3 regions of the Fundicoccus sp. Sow4_D5 genome follow, and region 3 is predicted to be linked to each of the others. Evidence: riboswitches for the same ligand, from Rfam matches in the RefSeq annotation. Region 3 holds a riboswitch; each other region holds the start of a gene.

Region 1 (7,095 bases), on a different contig from region 3:
GGTAATGACATCGTCTGTGTGATCGAAAGGAATATTGGCGTCAATGACATTGAAGTGGCTGTTGAGGTATTGCCATTCCTTTTGGTATTCCGTGCGAAGACTCGTCCAGCCATCAAAGCCAAGTTTCTTGGCTAAGCGAATCACAGAGTTGGGGTTCGTGTGTGTAAAGCTTGCTAAATTTTGCGTCGTCAATTGGTCTAATTCATGTGGGTGTCGGATGAGATAATCTGCAATTTGATTTTCTGCGTCTGAAAAAGTCATGGCTCTTAAGTGCTCAATTATTAACATAAGCCCTCCTGTACACATAAAGTGTATTGATTTGTGTTCATTATACACAAAAACACTGTGTATTCCTAGAATCGCTGTGTCAAAGTGAATAATTACGGCAGTTTGATTGAAATTGGCATCGCATTTCAGTTAACTTAGAGTTAAGGGAAAGTCTATTTGAAAGGGGCATGTTTACATGAATGAAAATTGGTATATATTTATCGATGTGGATGGAACGTTAGTTGATTATAATAACCATCTGCCGGCATCTGCTGTGCAAGCAATTAAAGAGGCTCGTGCTAACGGGCATAAGGTGTATGCGGTGACCGGACGGTCTAAAGCAGAAATGTACGAAGAAATTTTAGGCATCGGCTTAGATGGCTATGTTGGAGGTAACGGAAACTATATTGAGGCAAATAATGAAGCGTTAATGCATTTAGCAATTCCAGTCGAGGATGTCAAAAAGATTGTCGACTGGCTTCATGAAAGAGGCTTGGAATATTATGTAGAAGCCAATTCAGGACTGTATGCTTCGACTAATTTTAAAAAACGTGGCAAAGAAACCATGCGTGCTTATGTTGAAGGTAAAGGTGTGGAAACGGATGAAACATTCTCAGTGGATGACGCCTTCCCCTATATGATTTACGGTACAGAGCCTGTACGTGAGGATGTCAATAAAATATCGTTTATCTTAAATACTTATCAAGACTACTTAGATGCGACGGAATACTTTGCTGATTTTCAAGTGAATTCTTGGGGTGGTAAAGGTGAGCATGCCTTGTTCGGTGATGTGGCGCGTGGCGGGATAAATAAACGGACAGCTTTAGAATTTTTAGAAAGCCATCATAAGTTAAATCCTAAACATACAATGGCGGTAGGGGATGCCAAAGTGGACATTCCAATGTTGGAGTATGCTGAAGTTGGAGTTGCGGTAGCTAGTGGTGGCGAAGAAATAAAAGCCATGGCTGACTACGTGACGGATGCAGTTTCAGATGATGGTTTATATAATGCGTTTAAACACTTTGGTTTAATTTAGTTACTTAGAATTGAAGGGAGCAAATATATTATGACAACACCAAAATTTCCAGAAAATTTCTTATGGGGAGGGGCTACAGCCGCAAACCAATTAGAAGGCGCTTATAACGAGGGTGGGCGTGGACTGAGTGTGCAAGATGTGATGCCAAAAGGCTTAATGACAGCACCCACTCTAGAACCAACAGAAGAGAACTTAAAATTAAAAGGAATTGATTTCTACCATCGTTACAAAGAAGATATAGCTTTAATGGCACAAATGGGCTTCAAAGTCTTCCGCCTATCGATTTCTTGGTCAAGAATTTATCCAAACGGTGACGACGCCCAACCAAACGAAGAAGGACTACAATTCTATGATGATTTGTTTGATGAACTGCATAAGCATGGCATGGAGCCATTAGTGACCTTGTCGCATTATGAACCACCTCTGAATTTAGCTCGTAACTATCGTGGTTGGATTGACCGTAAAGTGATTGGCTTCTTTGAAACATATGCTCGGACAGTCTTTGAACGTTATCAAGATAAAGTAAAATATTGGTTAACATTTAATGAAGTTAATTCAATCATAAGCGCACCAGCTAACGGAGCTATTTTTCCAGAGGAAATGGAAGTTACTTTAGCTGATAAATGGCAAGCGGCTCATAACCAATTAGTTGCCTCTGCAGCAGCTACTAAAATTGCTAAAGAGATTAATCCTGAGATGCAAGTCGGTTGTATGGTCATTTCGATGCCAACTTACCCAATGACGCCAAAGCCTAAAGACCAACTAGCGGTTAGAGACTTTATGAATGAGAACTATGCCTTTACAGATATCCATGTTCGTGGCGAATACCCAGGTTATTTAAAACGTCATTTGCGCGAACAAGGCATTGAAATTAAATTTGGTGAAAATGATGCCGCAATCTTAAAAGAACATACGGTCGACTTCATTTCATTCTCTTATTACGTCTCATTAGTTCAAGCTCATGATCCTGAAACTTATCAGAGTGGTGAAGGCAATATTTTCCGAGGGTTAGAAAATCCATACTTAGACTCTTCAGAGTGGGGCTGGCAAATTGACCCAATTGGCCTACGCCTTGTTTTAAATGATTTCTGGGATCGATATCAATTGCCACTCTTCATTGTTGAGAATGGCTTAGGTGCCAAAGATGTACTGATTGAAGATGGCGCAGGTAGCTTTACCGTTGAAGACGATTACCGAATTGCTTACTTGAAAGCTCACTTACAACAAGTTGGCGAAGCAATTGAAGATGGCGTAGAATTGCTTGGTTATACTTCTTGGGGACCGATTGACTTTGTATCCATGTCAACCGCTCAAATGTCTAAACGTTACGGCTTTATCTATGTTGACCGCAATGATGATGGAGAAGGTAGCTTGAAGCGTTATAAGAAAAAATCTTTCAACTGGTATAAAGAAGTGATCGGCACGAATGGGGCAAGTTTATACGACGCTGAGTAAATGACTAATTAACCAATCAAGACAAACTCTCACTTATAATAGGAGGAATAATTAATGGGCTTTCCAAAAGATTTTCTATGGGGTGGCGCTACAGCTGCTAACCAGTACGAAGGTGGCTACAATGAAGGTGGACGCGGCTTGGCGAACGTCGATGTCATGCCACACGGCGAGGACCGTTTCCCAATTGGCTTAGGTAAAAAACTTCACTTAGCCTTTGATGAGGCACATCACTATCCAGCAAAAGTTGGTGTGGATTTCTACCACCGCTATAAGGAAGATATCGCTCTTTATGCTGAAATGGGCTTTAAAGTGTTCAGAATGAGTATTGCTTGGAGCCGAATTTTCCCTATGGGAGATGAAGCTGAGCCAAACGAAGAAGGACTAAAGTTTTACGAGAATGTTTTCAAAGAACTGAAGAAGCATAACATCGAGCCTTTAGTGACTATTACTCACTTTGATATGCCAATTCATTTAATTAAAGAATATGGTGGGTGGAAAAACCGTCAAGTTGTGGATTTTTATGCGAACTTAGTACGCGCTTTATTCACACGTTACAAAGGTCTAGTCCGTTACTGGATTACCTTTAATGAGATTAACATTATTCTTCATTTACCATTTATGGGTGCGGGTCTAACGTTCGAACCTGGCGAGAATGAAAAGCAAGCGAAATACTCAGCGATTCACCATGAACTGGTCGCAAGTGCACTCGCAACGAAGATTGCTCGCGAGATTGATCCAAACATTAGGGTAGGCAGTATGTTGGCGGCAGGGACATTCTATCCAGCTTCACCCAATCCTAAAGATGTTTTCCAAGCCCAGCAGGATAACCGCAATAACTATTTCTTCGTGGACGTGCAAGCACGAGGTGCCTACCCAGCTTATGCCCTTAAATCTTTTGAGCGCGAAGGTATTGTAATTCCGTTTGAAGAGGGCGACAAGGAACTATTGAAAGAAAACACGGTCGATTACATTACCTTCTCATATTACACGTCGAATATGTCAGTCCATCCGGATAATGTTGATGCACATGAAAAAGCCTCGGGTAATATTATTGTAGGTCAGAAGAATCAGTATTTGAAAGTCAGTGAGTGGGGTTGGCCAATTGATCCCTTGGGCTTGCGTACGACGATGAACGAAATCTATGACCGCTACCAAAAACCACTTTTCGTTGTTGAAAATGGTTTAGGTGCCATTGATAAACCGGACGAGAATGGCTATGTTGCAGATGATTACCGTATTAATTATCTACGCGATCACATCAGTGCTATGAGGGATGCTGTGACATTGGATGGTGTTGACTTAATGGGCTACACGAGTTGGGCACCGATTGATCTAGTGTCTGCTTCGACAGGCGAAATGTCGAAACGTTATGGCTTCGTTTATGTGGACCGCGATGATGCAGGTAATGGTAGCTTGAACCGTACGAAGAAAAAATCATTTGAATGGTACAAGCAAGTGATTGCCTCAAACGGCGAAACTATTTAATCAAATGCTAGAATGCGACTCACAATCTTACGGCAACGCGGGATAGTGAGTCGTATTTGTTCTAAAAAATTTTTTCAAAGAAGTTCTATCTCAGAACGGAGAATAATTATTCTACAGAAAGGAGTTTGAGTATGATAAGCATCAATATTTATTACACTGGAAAAGCAGATAAGGCCCAGCAATTTGCCCGTGAGATGAAAGAAAAAGGACTAGTTGATCGGATTCGTCAACAAACAGGCAACTTACGCTATGAGTACTTCACGCCACTTGGCCAACCAGAAACAATTCTTTTAATCGATGCATGGGCTAAGCAATCATCACTCGATGCGCATCACCAGTCCCCGATGATGGATGAAATCATTGCCTTGCGAGAGAAATATGACTTGACGATGACCGTCGAACGATTCGTTAGTGACACTAATGGAATTCCCGAATATGATGCGACCTTCATTCGCGAGTCGCAAGCGGACTAAACTGCAATTTCAAGAGAAGATTCCAGACAGGCATATCATGATTTATCTAGATGATAGAAATTATCTGTTGGAGTATGACAGTGAGATAAAGAGTGCGATTATAAGCGAAAGTTTAAGTAAGTAATATTTGGTCAGGTAAATTTCCATGTCCTTATCACTTATTTGTTGAAGCACACGATGCGAGTTTGTAAAGCATGATAAAATCAGTACAAAGGTAGGGCGTTCGTGATTAATACAGATCTTAAAATGATGATGCGGATAAAGTAACTGACAGAAATAAATTTAAAAATTAGAAAAACCCGAGATTACGATGATGTAATCTCGGGTTTTTCTCTTGCTTACTTGTCTAGATAATCAATTATTTCAGTGTTGGTCAAATAGACTTGCAGTAAATCTAGATTAAGGTGAAGCTGGTGTAAATCCAGCACAGTCCCTATGCTACTGTGAGCCATTATTTAATGGCAAGTCAGATCTCCATCTATGAACAATAATTGTTACATCTCAGGGTTTTGTAACATTTGTTTATATCTGTTTGCTTATTTTGGACATTTTGTGTCCTTTTTAAAGTTTGAAGATTATGACAAAGGCCTGGGAGCTTTCTGTACATAGTCTTTTTTTATTGGCTAAAATTGTGCAGGAACTTCTGGAGGAATATCCTGTAATAAATTTTAGAGGAGGCCAGCATGAAGAAAGTCGAGCTATACACCAAAGATGGTTGTGGTCAGTGCCAGCTACTTAAGCAGTGGTTAGGTATGAAAAAAGTTACTTATAGTGAAGTGAATGTCAGTCATAATGAACCAGCCCTTGAATTACTTCAATCACGTGGTATGACATCTTTACCACGCATAAGGATTGATGATGAATTCATTAAATATAGTGAGTTTATTGATATATTAGATTACTTATAAAGGAGCAGACAATGATCAAAACAGTCATAAAACGTACGGGTGATATCGTAGAGTTTGATAGAGAAAAAATTAAAATCGCGATCACTAAAGCTAATAATGAAACTAAAGAAATGACAGAAGAAAATATCGAAAGTGTGACACAGAATATTATTAACGGGATTGATCAAGAATCGCTCGATGTAGAAACGATCCAAGACTTAGTCGAAGAAAAGCTCATGTTGAACCTGTTTACTAAGACCGCCAAGGCTTATATACTTTATCGCCATGAGCGAATTGAAGAACGGAAGCCAGATATTTTTAAAGGCCGAAAGAATCTGAAACCCTTTGAGTATCCAGAATTAGCGTTATACAAAGAAGCGATTCAACACTCCTACTGGCTGCATACGGAATACAACTATACGAGTGATATTCATGATTATAAAATTAATGTCCAGCCACATGAGCGGACCGCGATAAAGAATTCTATGCTAGCCATTGCCCAAATTGAAGTAGATGTTAAAGAATTCTGGGGGGATTTGTATAAGCGTCTCCCTAAACCAGAACTTGCGAATGTTGGCTTTACCTTTGCAGAATCCGAAGTCCATCATAGTGACGCTTATGCCCATCTATTAGAACTATTAGGTCTTAATAGTGAATTCGAACGAATTGAAGAAATACCTGCACTTGACCATCGCGTTAACTATTTGAAGAAACATAATGATTATGCCAGAAATGGTAGCAACCGGGATTACACGATCGCAATTTTATTATTTTCGGCTTTCATTGAACATATTTCTTTATTCAGCCAATTTCTAATAATTATGGCATTCAATAAACACAAAAATCTGTTTAGTGGAATATCCAATGTGATTGAAGCGACTTCTAAGGAAGAACAGCTTCATGGGGAGTTTGGGATTGATCTCATTAACACGATTCGCAATGAGCAACCCCAGTGGTTTGATGAAGAGATGGCTCGAGATATTTATGAGTTATGTCGCGACGCATATATTTCAGAACACGAGGTTTTGAATTGGATCTTTGAAGATGGGGAATTGGATTTTATTCCGCGCTATACAGTAGAAGAATTTATTAAAAATCGACTGAATAATTCACTTGAATTCATTGGGCTCGAACGAATTTTCGAAGTGGATGAGGTGGAAGTTGCAAAAACAGATTGGTTTGATGATGAAGTGGTCGCAACTAAACATGTGGATTTCTTTGAGAAGAGATCGGTCAACTAATTTCTCGAAACGAAGAGTTGCAAGATTCAGAGGGCTTGTTGACTTATTTGACCACGCATCCCAACGTGAAACTGGTCATCAAGCCAATTGACGGTGCTGAAGGCCGGGGTGTTTCAGTTGTTTATTGGGCCGATGGACAAATTCATAGAAATAGCCAAACTATGACTCCTCCGATGTTTTTAGACTATCTCGATAATTTGGATGATTACTTTATCTCAGAATTTATTCAACAAGGAGAATTTGCTCAAGCA
Region 2 (7,095 bases), on a different contig from region 3:
TGGCTGTGAAAACTGTTCCGCCAAGGCCTCAAACATGTTTTGGTTATGTCGCATGACATAGAAGGCAATTAAGGAAAACAAAAATAAAAATAATTCGCTTGGAAAGGCCCAGAAAATAATTGCAAGAGCCACAATCGTTAATAAATTGACTAGTTGCTTAAGCGCGTATTGCCAAATGACCACGACTGTTGCTTGATAAATACTTTTTAACTCGATTTCAAAAGTAGCGATCAGTGGAAAGCCAATCAGTGAAAAGAGGCACACAAGTAAGAATAGGACAAGAAAGACTGCCGCAAGGATTTGCCAATCTCTTTGATAAAAATAGATGGCATCAATGAGTAGGATGGCACTCACTGTTAATTGCAGTAGCCAATATTTCAAAGACAGCCAAAAGTTTGACCGATAGGCTCTAAAGAAATCTTTAACAGGTGCGAGATCCCCCGTTCGAACCAATTGTCCCATTGAGAAAAACAGGGCTGTCAAGGCTGGTCCCAATGGAATTAAAGCAATTAAGTAAATGATCGAAAATTCTAGTCTGGGTGGAAACGTAATAAAGACGATTAAAAATAATAAGTTGGCAAGGATAAATAATAGATTACTCGCTAGGAAAAAATAACCATAGCGGAGTATTTTGTAAAATTGGCTGTTGATAATGTTTTTATTGGTCACGTCATTTCCTTCTCTCTCGCATCTTGCCAGTCGCGTTGGTAGGCACCTGGGCTTTGCCCAACTAAGGCTTTGAATTTTTTAGAAAAATAGTCACTGTTGGCATAGCCAACCTTTTCTGCGATTTCATAGATCAAAAAGTTTTCATCTTGGATCAATTGTTTGGCAGCTTTTATTCGGACTTGATCCAAGTACATGCGGTAACTCATTTTGACTTCTGACCGGAATTTTTTTCCTAAATAAGAATGACTGTAATTTAATTCTTTGCCTAGCTCTTGCAGGGTTAAATTGAGGTGATAGTATTTATGAGTATAGTGCTTCATCTCGTCAACTATATCAAATCTTTCTTGTTGGATGACTAAGAGACGGCTAAAATCAATAAAGATCTCATTCAGAAATTCAAAAGTTTGTTGTAGTGAGCGCTCACTCAAAATGACAGAGATAATATAGCGTTTGTCACGCTCTTTCATTGGCTGATTGATATCTTCTTCAATTTCATCACAGTAAAAATTGAAGAGTTCGGCGATATCCGCCTTGATTTCTCGTTCTGTCCACTCATTTTTCTGATAGTAATACTCTATTTCGCTCAGGTAAGCACGAATTTTCTTTTTCCGATTTTGTTTAATCGCGTCGAGTAAATTCTGCTTCCAAACGACCTTTTCAAAGCCCACCGCTTTATTCTTGTTTTTCTCCGTTAAATCCTGTAGGTGCTTATGGGAAACAATTGGTAAGGTTGGGAAAATATAACGTTTCTCTTTTAACGCTTTAATTGATTGTTGTAATTGCGGTAATTCTTTAACATCTGTTGTTAATTGGCTGACAATGACATATATTTCTGGGTGCTTGGCTTGGAGGGCACTGCTTAATTGTTGGGTCATGCGGCTAATTTCACTGCTCGTTTGATCGGCCAGCAAAACATATTGCAAGCTACCATGACTAAAGCTGACAACTTTCCCAAATAAATGCTCATCAAAAATCGCCTCTAATTCTTGTGAGTTCACACCAAAGGCCTCATAATCACAGGCTAATAAACAATAGCTATCAAAGGCCATGCGGGTCATTAGCTCTTTATCACATTGTTCATTCAGAATAAAATGACGGACTCGTCTAGCATCGACATAGTTTTGATAGAGGGTTAAATTAGCTGCTTGTTTTTTCTTAAGTAAAATTTGTTGAGAAATTCTTTTCAGCGCATCGAGTAATTCATCTTCATCAACTGGTTTCAATAAGTAGTAGGCAACCCCTAAAGACATGGCTTCTTTTGCGTAAGTAAACTCTGAATAACCCGATAGAATAATAAATTCCCGGCGTAAGCCATTCTCACAGGCATAACGAACCATCTCTATGCCGTCCATTTCTGGCATTTGGACATCGGTTAAGACCACGTCTGGCTGATAGCGCTTCATCATTTCTATTCCCTCAAGGCCGTCGCTAGCTGAAGCGATGATTTCAAAACCTGCTGCTTGCCAATCGATAATATAGGCGAGTCCTTCGCGTACAATTGGCTCATCGTCTACAATTAAGACTGAATGCATCTTATTGCTCCCCTTTTTCATTTATTTTCTGTGGTAATAAAATAGTAACTTCTGTTCCTTTTCCTTCTTCGCTAGAAATAGTTAAGCCATAGTTCACACCGTAATAGTGTTGGATTCTCTGCTGAACGTTACTAATGCCAATCCGCTTGGCTTCCTTCTCATTTTTCAACAAGGCATGTAAGTCGGCCAATTTCTCTGCTGAAATGCCCCGACCATTATCTCGGATAACGATCGCTATATCTCGGTCTAATACAAGCACTTCAAGTGAGACTCTCACAGGGCCACTGACTTTTTCAACGCCATGAATAAAAGCATTTTCGATAATCGGTTGGATTAATAAGGGAAGAATCATATACTCTTTTGTCGTCTGTATGTGAATACGATAGGTCAGACGCTCACCTAGTCGTAATTTTTGAATTTGTAAATACATTTCGATAAAGGCCAAGTCTTCGTTCAATGTCATTTCTTCACGGTCGCGTTCAAGCGCTTTTCGCATCAGTTTACTTAATATTTTGACCGTTTCAGCAACTTCTGGGTCTTTATTTTTTAGCGCCTTCATGCGGATCATTTCTAAGGTGTTGTATAAAAAATGTGGATTAATCTGGCTGGCTAGCAATTTAAATTCGGCATCTTTTTTGACAAGTTGCCAATTTTTCTGATCAATTTCATACTGGTAACCTTCTTCTAATAAGGTCTGAAGACTTCCCATCGTTGTTCGTAGTTCTTGGTAAATATCCGTAATTTCATCATTACCAGTCAAATTGTTTGGTATATCAAAATCACCGTGAGACACTTTGGTCATACTTTCTTTTAGGAGTAAAACGCGGCGATTAAAGTGCTGAATAAAGCGCGTTAAAATCAATAGGGATATCAAGAAGACAAAACCAATAATTAAATAACCGGTCACTAAAACGCGGTTCGCCTCTCGGGTTATGCTGATGGTCGGCACCGTCCCAACGATTTCAAAGTGAGAAATCAAGGATTTATTCAAAGGAACGGGTTGTACCGTAAAGGTGAGTTGATTACCAGTCCCTTGGATACTTTCTTCCTCACTATTCGCGTGATTCAAGTCAATTCGGTCACCTTCTAAAGCCAATAAGCGGTAATAATCAGAGACTTCTTCTGGCGACTCGGGACTCGTGTAGTTAAAAATTAAATTATTATCCAATGTTAAAAAAGTACTGTTACCTGAGTTGGCTAGCATTTGATTGATTTCATCGGTCGACACTGCAATGGTTACCACACCAATAAACTGATTGTTTCGAAAGACTGAGCGCGTCAGATTTAAATTTTTTTCCCTAGTGATGGGATCTTCAATCATGCGCCAGACGATTTGTCCACGTTTTTCGATCGTATCTTGATACCAAGCTGTTGAAGTAATAGCCGGGGTGACTGGATGGAAGCCGACACTACTCAAGAGGGTAGGATTATCCGTATAAAAACGTAAATAATCTATTTCGGGATAATATTTTATATAGTCAGAAAACTGACTATAAGTTTCATAGGTTTGCACAACGTCATAGATATTCTGAAACTGGGTCCCGACAATTTGAGCAAGTCGCTCATCTTGGTAAATCCAGTCAGAGACGCGGATGATCAATTCAAAGGTTCTGATTAAATCATTCGTTGTCCGAATGGTATTCTGTTCGATTTCTTCAATTTTCGTATCGATCTGATTCGAGCGGATTTCAACACTGATATAATAGCCTACCAGAATAATGGGAATAAAAAGCAGCCCTACATAAATCAAGTAGAGTCGCTTCTTAATTGTATTCATTTGAAAAAATTGTTTAATTTTCACTATGCTTCAACCCCTGATTGTGCTGCTTTTTACCATGAATGAGCCATCCGTTAAAGTATATACTTTAATGTATCCGTTAACAACATTGTGCCTGATTTTTTTTCTTTTGTAAAGATTGACTCATTCGTTATACCTTTGAGAAAACAAAAAGCACCCATTGAAAGCCTATGCGTCAATGAGTGCTTTTGATGATGGATTTTTCCTACACGACCTTTCGGCCAGTCATTATGAGTTGGTCTGATTGGTCCTGTTGTCTTTAATTGAACGACAAGCCACTGTGCTTTTTAATTAAGGGTACCAGAATTGGTTCCAAGATTAAGAAGAAGGCAGCATTTCCAGCAGCATGTAATAGATCAAAGGATAGGCCTTGTAAATAATAGACCCAGAAATTAGCAATGCCGAATAATCTAGTATCGATTATCGAAATAACAAAGCCGTACAGCAAACCTGTCAGAAAAGCAAAAGCAATAAACAGGCCACGTTTCAGTAGTGGCTTTAGGCGGCTTGAACGGTAGACTGGTCGCAAACAACCCGTCACTAATATAACGACTGTAAACGCAATAAATTGTGACATTGTCCAAGGACCCATCCCTAGAAACATATTGGATAGTAACAAGGACAATAAAGCGACAACCAGCCCGTCAACAGTCCCCATCACTAGCGCAATCAGTAAGAGAATCGTCGTCATTGGCTGAACATTAGGGATAAATTGGAAGAGCAAGCGCCCAACATGACTCATGGCGGTTAGGGCAGCTAAGACAGCAATTCTTTGAACGCTAAAGTATTTTCTTGGTTTTATTCGAAGGCCTCTAGTTTCCATTCAATTAAGTCACCTGCTTGTAATTCAGTTTCTGCCGCACCGGTTTCGCCCATTGCACCGTTGACATCAAACATCCACCATTTGCCTGCATCTTCATCTTGTTCTACGCCATTAATGGCTGAGATAAAGCCGCCGTCTTCTGTGATAGCATAATGTTCTTTCATCACATCTAATAACAGTGCACCTTCTTCGACTTCGACTACTTGTTCACCGTCTGTAATTAATTCGCCATCTTCCGTTACGGACACTGTGACCTCAACTAAGTCAGCATCTGTTTCTGAACTCGCAAGCTCTGAGCTGACCTCGCTTTCAACGACACTTGTCGATGTGTCAGCTGACGTGTCAACCTGGGGTTCTGCAACCTCTTGACCACAAGCTGCCAAGACAAAAGATGCTGATAAAAGTAATAACCATTTTTTCATAAATAATTCCTCCTTAGTAAACTTAAGCTTTGATAGAAGCCAATTATTTGCTAAAACAGCGACACAAGCAGAGCTACCTGAGATGTTTTTCATCCGGTCTAGAAAAAACAGCCATACCTTGTATGCAAAAAAACAGCCTATGTACCCCTACATAGACTGCTGCACGATTCTATTCTGCCTCGGAATAGTCATCGCAAAAATTAGCGAACTGAAAGAAAGATCTGACTACATGTTGTCACATGATTACAGTGGCGGGACCGTGTTGGAATTGAACCAAACTTCCATCTTTCAGCTGTCTTTGAACGGTAATTCTATCTCAATTTATCTTAGGCCAAACGCAAGTTTATTTCAAGTCTTGACAGAAAGAAGTAAGGAAAATTTAACAGCTACTTCAAGCTTGCCACTTGATGCTGAGTGTTTGAACGAGGCCCAATAAAGCGAACAGGATATTGCCTAGTAAGCTAAGTAAAACGATGCCCGCATACAAGGCAATATAATCCGATTTGAACCAACTCGTCATAATAAAATAGCCCAAACCCCACTGGGTGACATAATTTTCTACGAAAAATAACGTTGCCATGCTTGTCCCTAATGTTAATTTTAAGGCCGTCAATAATTCTGGTGCCACACATGGTAAAATAATATACCTCAAAGTCTGCCAAGCATTAAAGCCAAATTGCCGGGCTTGTTGCAAGTAACTTTTTGGCAAATATTTGACTGTATCACGCAAAGGAATGTAAATATAAAACGCTGCTACTGCAATCATTAAGGCGACTTTTGACAGCTCACCTAAGCCTAATAACAGTAAAAAGACTGGCAAGAAGGCCACCCGTGGGACAGGATAAAACAAATAGACGATTGGCGTTAACAAACGATCAACAAGTGAGAAACTGCCTGCCAGTAAACCTAATGAGGCACCCAAGAATAAGGAGCCCGCTACTGACCATAAAATCCGCCATAAGCTAGCTTGAATATGTAGCCACAAGCTCCCGTCAAGCGACTCGTGCCACAAATACTCAAATACAAGCCAAGGATTCGGTACGATAAATGCCTCCAACACACGGTAAGCGCCATACCAGACAAGCAGGACCATACAACTAGCATAAACTTTAGACTGCATTTGTTTCATCGCTGATCGCCTCCCAAAAGTTGTCGTAGTAACAATTGTTGCTCAAAATAATGGGCCTGTTGCCGGTAATTCTCACTGGCAGCTAAGGGATTCTGCAAACTTTTTATGACGCTGGCTTCTTCCATCACCCACACATTCTGTCCAAGAAAAGCCGCTTCCTCGATACTATGCGTGACCCAAACAATCGTTAGATGGTGTTTCTTTTGCAAACTGACCAGTAAGTCTTGAATTTTTTCTTTCGTAAAAGCGTCTAAGGCAGAGGTCGGTTCGTCCAAAAATAAATAGCTTGCCTCCTTGGCTAGTAATTGCCCTAAGGCCACTCTTTGTTGCTGTCCGCCACTAATTTGGTGAGGATACTTTTGCAGAAGTGACTGAAGCTCCAAAGTCTGCGCCAGTTCTTTGACACGCTCGCTTTGTTCTTTGCGTGTTAACTTTAAGGCCTGCAAGGCTAATCGTAGATTTTTCTCAACCGTATGCCATGGAAATAATTGATAATTTTGAAAGAGCAACCCTACCTCACTGCTTGTTAAATTCGGCTCAAGGCTGCCCGAAGTCAATGGTTGCCAACCCGCAAGTACACGCAATAAACTTGACTTCCCACAGCCAGAGGGTCCGATAATCACGGTCGTCTGATGCCGCTTGATCTCGACCGTGACGTCGTCTAAAATCACGGTCGAACCACTGACTAGTCTTAGGGAATCAGCTTTAATCATGGCTTACAT
Region 3 (7,095 bases):
TTGCTTTTGAGTTACAGTTAATTATTCAGCATCTTCTTCTGATTCTGCATCCTCAGCGTTAGCATCAGACTCTTCTGCGTCATCACCAAAAACAGGTGCGCCTTCCCAGATTGGCTTGTCTCCACCGTTTGATAAGTCATAAATAGCTTGAGCGACTTCCTCTGTTTGGTAAAGTTCTACAATCCGGATCAAGGTTTCGTTGTCTTTTGTTTCTTCAGTTGCAGCAATGACATTTTTGTACAATTCATTTAATTGGTCTGGATAATCTGCATCAACGAAAATAGCTTCTTTCAATGAAAGACCAGCATCAGTTGCGAAGTTGGTGTTGATGATAGCAGTAGCCACATCTGGTAAGACAACTGCTAATTGAGCCGCATCTAATTCTTCAAATTGTAAGTTTAATGGGTTATCAGTAATGTCTTCAGTAGTCGCTAGAGCGCCCACTGCATCATCCACTTCAATCACACCGGCGATTTCTAACGCTAGAATCGCACGACCGCCATTAGTTGGGTCATTGGGAATCGCGACTACATCGCCATCTTGCAACTCGTCCAATGAGCTGATTTTTTCAGAGTAAGTACCCATCGGCGATACAAAGGTGAACCCTAAAGGTGCCAATGTACCATCATTAGAAGCATTCCAGTCTTCTAAAAAGGCTACGTGTTGGAACGCGTTCAAGTCTAATGAGCCATTTTGTAAGGCAACGTTGGGTTGGTTATAGTCGGTGAACAGTTCTAATTCAACCGTGATATCTTCTTTAGCGGCTGCATCGACCACAATTTGCCAAATTTCTTCAGCTGGTCCAGATACGATTCCGACGGTTACGGTTTCTTGTGCTAAAGCGCTCGTTGCACCGAAGCCTGCTAATAATCCTGCTGCTAATGTCGTTACGCCTAATTTTTTAATCCAGTTTTTCATTATAATTTCCCCTTTTTAGTTGTTTTAGTGTTATTAATCAATAGCATTGCTGATGGTCAGTGTTCAACTTTACGAATCAACCAGTTAAAAATCAGTTGACTAACGAAAACAATAATTAAAATTAAAACCGTGGAAACAAGTATGACGTCCATTCGACTACGTTGGTATCCTCTGGCAATTGCCATCGTTCCCAAGCCGCCCCCGCCAACTGCACCAGCCATGGCCGTTAAACCAATTACGTTGATTACCGTTGAGGCGCTCACCCGTAAAAGTGCTGGCAAACCTTCGCGTAAATAAACGCGGTAAATGATATCAAATGGGCTTGAACCCATCGCTTGAGCTGCTTCGACCACACCGGGATCCACTTCCAAGAGGGCAATCTCCACTTGGCGGGCGAAGAAAGGAATCGTTCCGATGACAATCGGGACCGTAGCAGCTGTTGCTCCAATGGTCGTGCCGACTATGAGCCGAGTCACGTTAACTAATAAGGCTAAGAGAATGATGAATGGAATCGAACGAAAGACGTTGATTAAAGCATCCAATATTTTAAAAACCGCCTGATTGGGTAAAATACCATTAGGTCCCGTAACTGTAATAATCACCCCTAAGATCAAGCCGAGTGTACCCCCAGCCACAATAGTCAAACCGAGCATATACAATGTTTCCCAGGTCGCTTCGATAAAACCATCACGTAGCGGCCAAGCGTGTGGCAGCCATTCTTCCATGAAACTATTAAAACTTAAAATGAGTTGTGTCATGTTATCCCTCCTTTGTCACGTATTCTTCAAGCAGTTCGCTGACTGAATCGACCGTTACGCTATTTTCACGTAAGTAAGCGACACTCCGCTTGATATTATTGCTGTCACCGGAGAAAGCTACTAGTAAATTTCCAACCGGTGTATTTTGTAAAATTTCAACATGACCATAAATAATGTTGACCGTCACATCGAAGTCTTTCACCAAGGTAGCGATTAAGGGTTGGGTTGTGCTAACCCCAACATAACTCAAGCGAGCGAGAATCCCATCGCGATTTAATTGCTGCGTTTCTGGATGTTGTAAAACGGTAGCCAATTCTTGGTCAAAATGGGTTGCAGTATCAATAAACTCTTTTGTTAGTTGTTCTTTTGGCTGGGTGAAAATATCAATAATGGTACCTTGCTCCAGAATACGACCATCTTCCATGACCGCCACTTTATGGCATAAGTCTTTTACTACTGACATTTCATGCGTAATAATGACAATCGTTAGACCTAGTTTTTCGTTTAATTCTCTCAATAAATCGAGAATCGAACTGATTGTTTTTGCTATGCTCTCTATAAAGTAGACAGAGAAATAAAAAAACTCTACTACTTTTATAGGGGGCTATTTCTATGTCAGGAAGAACAACTAAACATACATTGGAGGAGCGTGTTAGTGCAGTTCGACGTGTTACTGAAGAATATCATAGTTACAGTCAAGTCGCACGAGACTACTTAGTCGATCCCTTAACGATAGAAGCTTGGGTTAGAAAATATCAACTGGATGGCTTAGAAGGGTTGAAAGTATCTAAATCACATAAGAATTATTCGAACGAACTTAAATATGCTGCTGTTCAAGCTTATTTATTCGGTCACCTTAGTTCACAGGCATGCTGTGAAAAATATGGCATCTCTGATGGTTCAGTGTTAAGAACGTGGATTAAACAGTATACTAATGGTGAGGATTTAAAATCTATTAGTAAAGGGAGATCGACGATGACTAAAGCGCGTAAAACAACACACCAGGAACGATTGGAAATTGCACAACACTGTCTGGCAGAAGATAAAAATTATCAGAAGATGGCTGATTTGTACAACGTTTCTTATTCGCAAGTTTATCAATGGGTTCGCAAATATCAAGCGCATGGCCCCGATGCATTAATTGATCGACGTGGCCGTACGTTAGAGTCGAAATCCAAGCTGAGTGAACAAGAGATTCTTCAACTGAGAATCAAAGAGTTGGAGCGTCGTAATACCTATTTAGAAGCAGAGAATGGTCTAATAAAAAAGTTGAAAGAAATCGAAAGGAGGCGGTAACCGCCACAGCAGTAAGAAACGATTCTAAGTTTAAAGCGATTCAGATGCATCACGAAGAAACAGGCTGTACCATTACCCTATTATGCAATTTATTAGAGGTGTCACGTTCCGGCTACTATAAGTGGCTAAATCGTGAAGAAACCGTACTAGATCAAGAAAATGCCTGGCTAATGGCTGAAATCGAATGGGTCTTCCAATTATATGAGGGGATTTTTGGCTATCGTCGTGTACAGATACATATTAATCGTTATCACTCAAGAAATTATAGTTTGAAAAGGATTCGCCGCTTAATGCAATTAATGGGCTTGAAGTCCCATATTCGCCGCGCAAAGGGGTATAGTGCTCAAGCGAGTTATCGTAATATAGAACCCAACCGACTGAATCGTGAATTTAGCGCAGATAGACCCAATGAAAAATGGGTCACAGATATTACTCATCTCTTCTTTGGTATGAGTCAGAAAGCGTATCTAAGTGTAATAAAGGACCTTTATGATGGCTCAATTATTGCCTATCAAGTGAGCTTAAAAAATGATACCGTTTTAGTGATGGATACCTTAAATCAAGCAATTCAGGTTGCACCTGAAACAGGCATTTTAATTCATAGCGATCGCGGTAGTCAATATACTTCTGGTGAATATCGTCAATTTACGACACAACAAGGATATATTAGGAGTATGTCGCGTACAGGTGAAGTGTTAGATAATGCGCCTATTGAAAGCTTCTTTAGCCATTTTAAATGTGAATGTTACCATTTAAAAAAGTTTCTGACTTATGAAAAATTAGTAGAAGCTATCGATAGTTACATCAGGTTTTATAACGAAACACGATTCCAATCTAAATTAAACAACCTGACACCATTGGAGTTTCGGAATCAGGTTGCAGCTTAAATTTTATTTTATTACAGGGTCCAAGGCGCTTGTTGCTTCATCACACAACAGGACATCTGGATCATTGGCGAGGGCACGCGCTATCGCAACCCGTTGCTTTTGACCTCCTGATAATTGGCTAGGGAAATTATCGGTTTTTTCTTTCAAACCAACTAAGCTGAGCAATTCAGCTACTTTCGCAGCCACTTCTTTCTTATTCAATCCGCTGCCTTTTAATGGGAAAGCGACATTTTCAAAAATCGTGCGTGATTCCATTAAGTTAAAATGTTGAAAAATCATCCCAATTTTCTTACGAGCTTCCCTTAAATCTTTAGGTGCTAACTCCATTAAATTCTGTCCATTGACATTGACTGTTCCTTTAGTTGGTCTTTGTAACAAGTTAATCGTCCGCACTAACGTACTTTTCCCCGCACCACTATAACCAACAATTCCAAAGATCTCGCCTTGTTCGACTGCCATCGAAACATCTTTCACCGCTGTGACGACACGATCATCGTCATGAAAAATCACATCTATATCACGTAATTCAATCACATATGTACCTCCTCTAAATACTGCATTTACTTACAAATAAAAACCGCTCATCTATGGATGAACGGCAAAAAAACGATAGAGAGTCTGTATTAGAATTCCATCGTTTCTTCTTTTCCATCCCCGAAAAATAGAAACTAAATTATTTGGCAGGTCTCCTGGCTCATGCTTCGTCCTACTACAGCCCTTCCCGTATTCCTAACCTACAGCTAGGTGATACAGTGGTTTACTGATTCGTCCACACTAACAGTTGCGGGGGCAGCTCCAGCTTTCAACTGGATTCCCTTTTAAGGCATTGCGATGCCGCCAAATAATTAGGCACTATATATTGTATTGTAACACTATATTTTAAACCCATTAACACTACATGTAGTATTGCAACATATTCATTAAGCTAATCATAGGTTATTTAGATTTCTATAAAGTAAGGTTAATAGCACAATTAGACAGATTGTCTTACATAGAAAGAGAGCTGGAATAAACTTTCAGCCTCGCTTTTTTTCACGTTGGGTGATTTTATATGGTTCACCTTTGCTATCATAGGTAATCCATTCGCCCACCGGGTCTCCTTTTTCAAAGTAGCCTGAACGCTTAATGGTGCCATCAATGCGGTACCATTCCCAATAGCCTTCTGGTTGGTCGTCAACTATTTTGCCTTTTGACCAGATGGTCTCGCCACTTGCATGGTACTTGATTGTGTAGCCATCCACTACTTCTATTTTCTTTTGCTTGATGCTTTTTGGATTGATTTTCTCACTTTTATTGCTCATCATGCTTATCCTCCCAACTTTATTTGACTGCAAAAATTCATTCTGATTCTATTCCTTTAACTCAAAGTATAGTGTCAGACACCGTAACGTTTTATCGCGCGTTGGAATTGCCTTTTCACAACCATATGACCTTGACCACTAGACCTCAAATTTTTCTAACACAAAATTGTTGTTAGACGTGTTTATCACGACATCAAAGTGTTCGCTGTAAGGGTGCATAAACCGTTCATACTGAATTCGCCGCTGTGGGTGGAACTCTTTTAAATCAGTCAGTTTGACGCCCCGCTCTATGACATCACGATTTTCCCTTCTTCTGAGCTCTGTTTCGCTATCACAGTATAGATAAATCGATAGATCAAATAAGCCTAACTCTAAAAATGTAATGCTCATGCCCTCGATGAAACTAATTGGATAGCTTGATGAAATTAAAGAGCTAGCCATATACTCCGTTTCGATGGTATAAAAATCTAGTCCATTTCGAATCATTTGAATGTCTCGTTTTAAAGCTGGCAAATGGTGGGCTTGCGGGTGACAAGCTGTCATTTTGGCAGCATATGTTTGATGATTCAGTTTCTCTAAGATTTTCTGTACTATTGCTTCCAATTTTTCACTTTCTTTTTTTGACTAGGATTTACTTTACGGTTGTTCCATTATAATGCGACATCTTCTTCTCCTGCAAGTTTACTGATGGATGTGTGACGATTTGGTTTTGGGAAATACTAGACAGAAAAAGGTACATCTCAGGTTTTAAACCTCGATGTACCTTCTAAATTAATGTGATGCCGGCTATAGGGATCGAACCTACGGCCTCCGCGTTACGAGTGCGATGCTCTACCAACTGAGCTAAACCGGCATTCTTTGTGTTTTGAACTACAAAGAATATAATAAACCTTTCAGCCAAAATGTAAAGGTCTTAGTGAAAAATAACACAGCTAGTTTTCAGTTTCAAGCTCATTCCTCTAACTCAGGATGGTTAATCCCTAGAATACGTTGTTGGCGTTCCTCGATATTTTGAATATCTAGTCTTTCCGTAAAATTGGGACTCGTTAGATTAAACAGATAATTACTGTAATCCTTAATATAGTTTAGCTTCTTCGGATGTGCAGAATAAGCAACTGTCAACAAAGAGTCAAACAGTGCCACCACTCCAGAAATATCTTGCTTCATATAGTGAATTAATTGCCAATAACTTTCATATAAGTCTTTTGGAAAATTATTGAAATCATAAATCACGTTACCTCCCGAAGAAAATGTCTCATCAGTGTCTTCGCCCATTACCACAAACCTTCCTGGTATACTGGCAAATTTTGAATCCAACAAAGCCTTGTAGTTTAAGATATAAATGGCGGTATTAGGATCATTTATGCCTGGCGAAACCGCCCTCAGAGCTACTTCAATCAATTTAGCTCGAGCAAAATTTGGATCGTACATAGAAGAAGGTTTTTCTTCATAAGTTAGGGTGCGGTTTATTGCCGCTTGGAGCTGTGATTCATCTTCAACTTTTCGGTTAGTGTATAAGTCGACGACCGGCTGATTTGTGGAAATAAACTCTCCTATTCTTAAATGTAGTACCATGGTGCCTTTGAATTCCTTGCTCAGTTCAACTAGTCGATTAAAATTAATATATTCAACATAACCACTCTCGTTAGCATTTACTGTGAAGATGTGTAGCGTGTCTATTTGAGGAAGATGATCAAACAAAGGCATTTCTTGAAAGTAATCAATCGTTTCATCCGCAACTGACTCGGCCTCCTTGTACAATTTCGTCACAAGATGGTCCAATTGTACGGATATCGCCACATTATAAACAAACTTTATAAAGTAAAAAACGCAGGCAAGGGCATACAATAAGGCAATGGAGGCCGAAATAACTAAATATTCATCCTCTGAATTGCGCATAAAAAACAAAGAGGAAAGACAGTAAATAAAACCACC

What was found. Region 3 has a riboswitch for cobalamin ahead of ACTQ45_RS11255 (methionine ABC transporter ATP-binding protein). Riboswitches for the same ligand answer to the same signal wherever they lie in the genome.
Region 1: another riboswitch for cobalamin. It lies ahead of ACTQ45_RS09980 (glutaredoxin family protein); the one in region 3 lies ahead of ACTQ45_RS11255 (methionine ABC transporter ATP-binding protein).
Region 2: another riboswitch for cobalamin. It lies ahead of ACTQ45_RS04785 (DUF4430 domain-containing protein); the one in region 3 lies ahead of ACTQ45_RS11255 (methionine ABC transporter ATP-binding protein).

Annotation. Positions count from the first base shown of each region.
Region 1 covers NZ_JBQKLF010000008.1:108,466-115,560, reverse strand. Annotated here, with positions in the region: gene ACTQ45_RS10005 (MurR/RpiR family transcriptional regulator) at 1-288, opposite strand, end outside; gene ACTQ45_RS10000 (HAD family hydrolase) at 464-1,303, shown strand; gene ACTQ45_RS09995 (glycoside hydrolase family 1 protein) at 1,334-2,758, shown strand; gene ACTQ45_RS09990 (6-phospho-beta-glucosidase) at 2,813-4,243, shown strand; gene ACTQ45_RS09985 (putative quinol monooxygenase) at 4,375-4,716, shown strand; adenosylcobalamin (AdoCbl) riboswitch at 5,099-5,241, shown strand; gene ACTQ45_RS09980 (glutaredoxin family protein) at 5,400-5,624, shown strand; gene ACTQ45_RS09975 (ribonucleotide-diphosphate reductase subunit beta) at 5,636-6,844, shown strand; gene ACTQ45_RS09970 (sugar-transfer associated ATP-grasp domain-containing protein) at 6,862-7,095, shown strand, end outside.
Region 2 covers NZ_JBQKLF010000002.1:90,719-97,813, reverse strand. Annotated here, with positions in the region: gene ACTQ45_RS04805 (DUF624 domain-containing protein) at 1-669, opposite strand, end outside; gene ACTQ45_RS04800 (response regulator transcription factor) at 666-2,201, opposite strand; gene ACTQ45_RS04795 (cache domain-containing sensor histidine kinase) at 2,203-4,002, opposite strand; gene ACTQ45_RS04790 (ECF transporter S component) at 4,259-4,822, opposite strand; gene ACTQ45_RS04785 (DUF4430 domain-containing protein) at 4,798-5,244, opposite strand; adenosylcobalamin (AdoCbl) riboswitch at 5,404-5,555, opposite strand; gene ACTQ45_RS04780 (ABC transporter permease) at 5,636-6,373, opposite strand; gene ACTQ45_RS04775 (ABC transporter ATP-binding protein) at 6,370-7,086, opposite strand; gene ACTQ45_RS04770 (ABC transporter substrate-binding protein) at 7,079-7,095, opposite strand, start outside.
Region 3 covers NZ_JBQKLF010000010.1:109,258-116,352, forward strand. Annotated here, with positions in the region: gene ACTQ45_RS11235 (MetQ/NlpA family ABC transporter substrate-binding protein) at 22-918, opposite strand; gene ACTQ45_RS11240 (methionine ABC transporter permease) at 975-1,676, opposite strand; gene ACTQ45_RS11245 (NIL domain-containing protein) at 1,678-2,193, opposite strand; one part of gene ACTQ45_RS11250 (IS3 family transposase) at 2,289-2,937, shown strand; one part of gene ACTQ45_RS11250 (IS3 family transposase) at 2,937-3,859, shown strand; partial or broken gene ACTQ45_RS11255 (methionine ABC transporter ATP-binding protein) at 3,875-4,393, opposite strand; cobalamin riboswitch at 4,522-4,716, opposite strand; gene ACTQ45_RS11260 (hypothetical protein) at 4,876-5,163, opposite strand; gene ACTQ45_RS11265 (phosphoribulokinase) at 5,299-5,763, opposite strand; tRNA gene ACTQ45_RS11270 (tRNA-Thr) at 5,941-6,013, opposite strand; gene ACTQ45_RS11275 (DUF2254 domain-containing protein) at 6,112-7,095, opposite strand, start outside.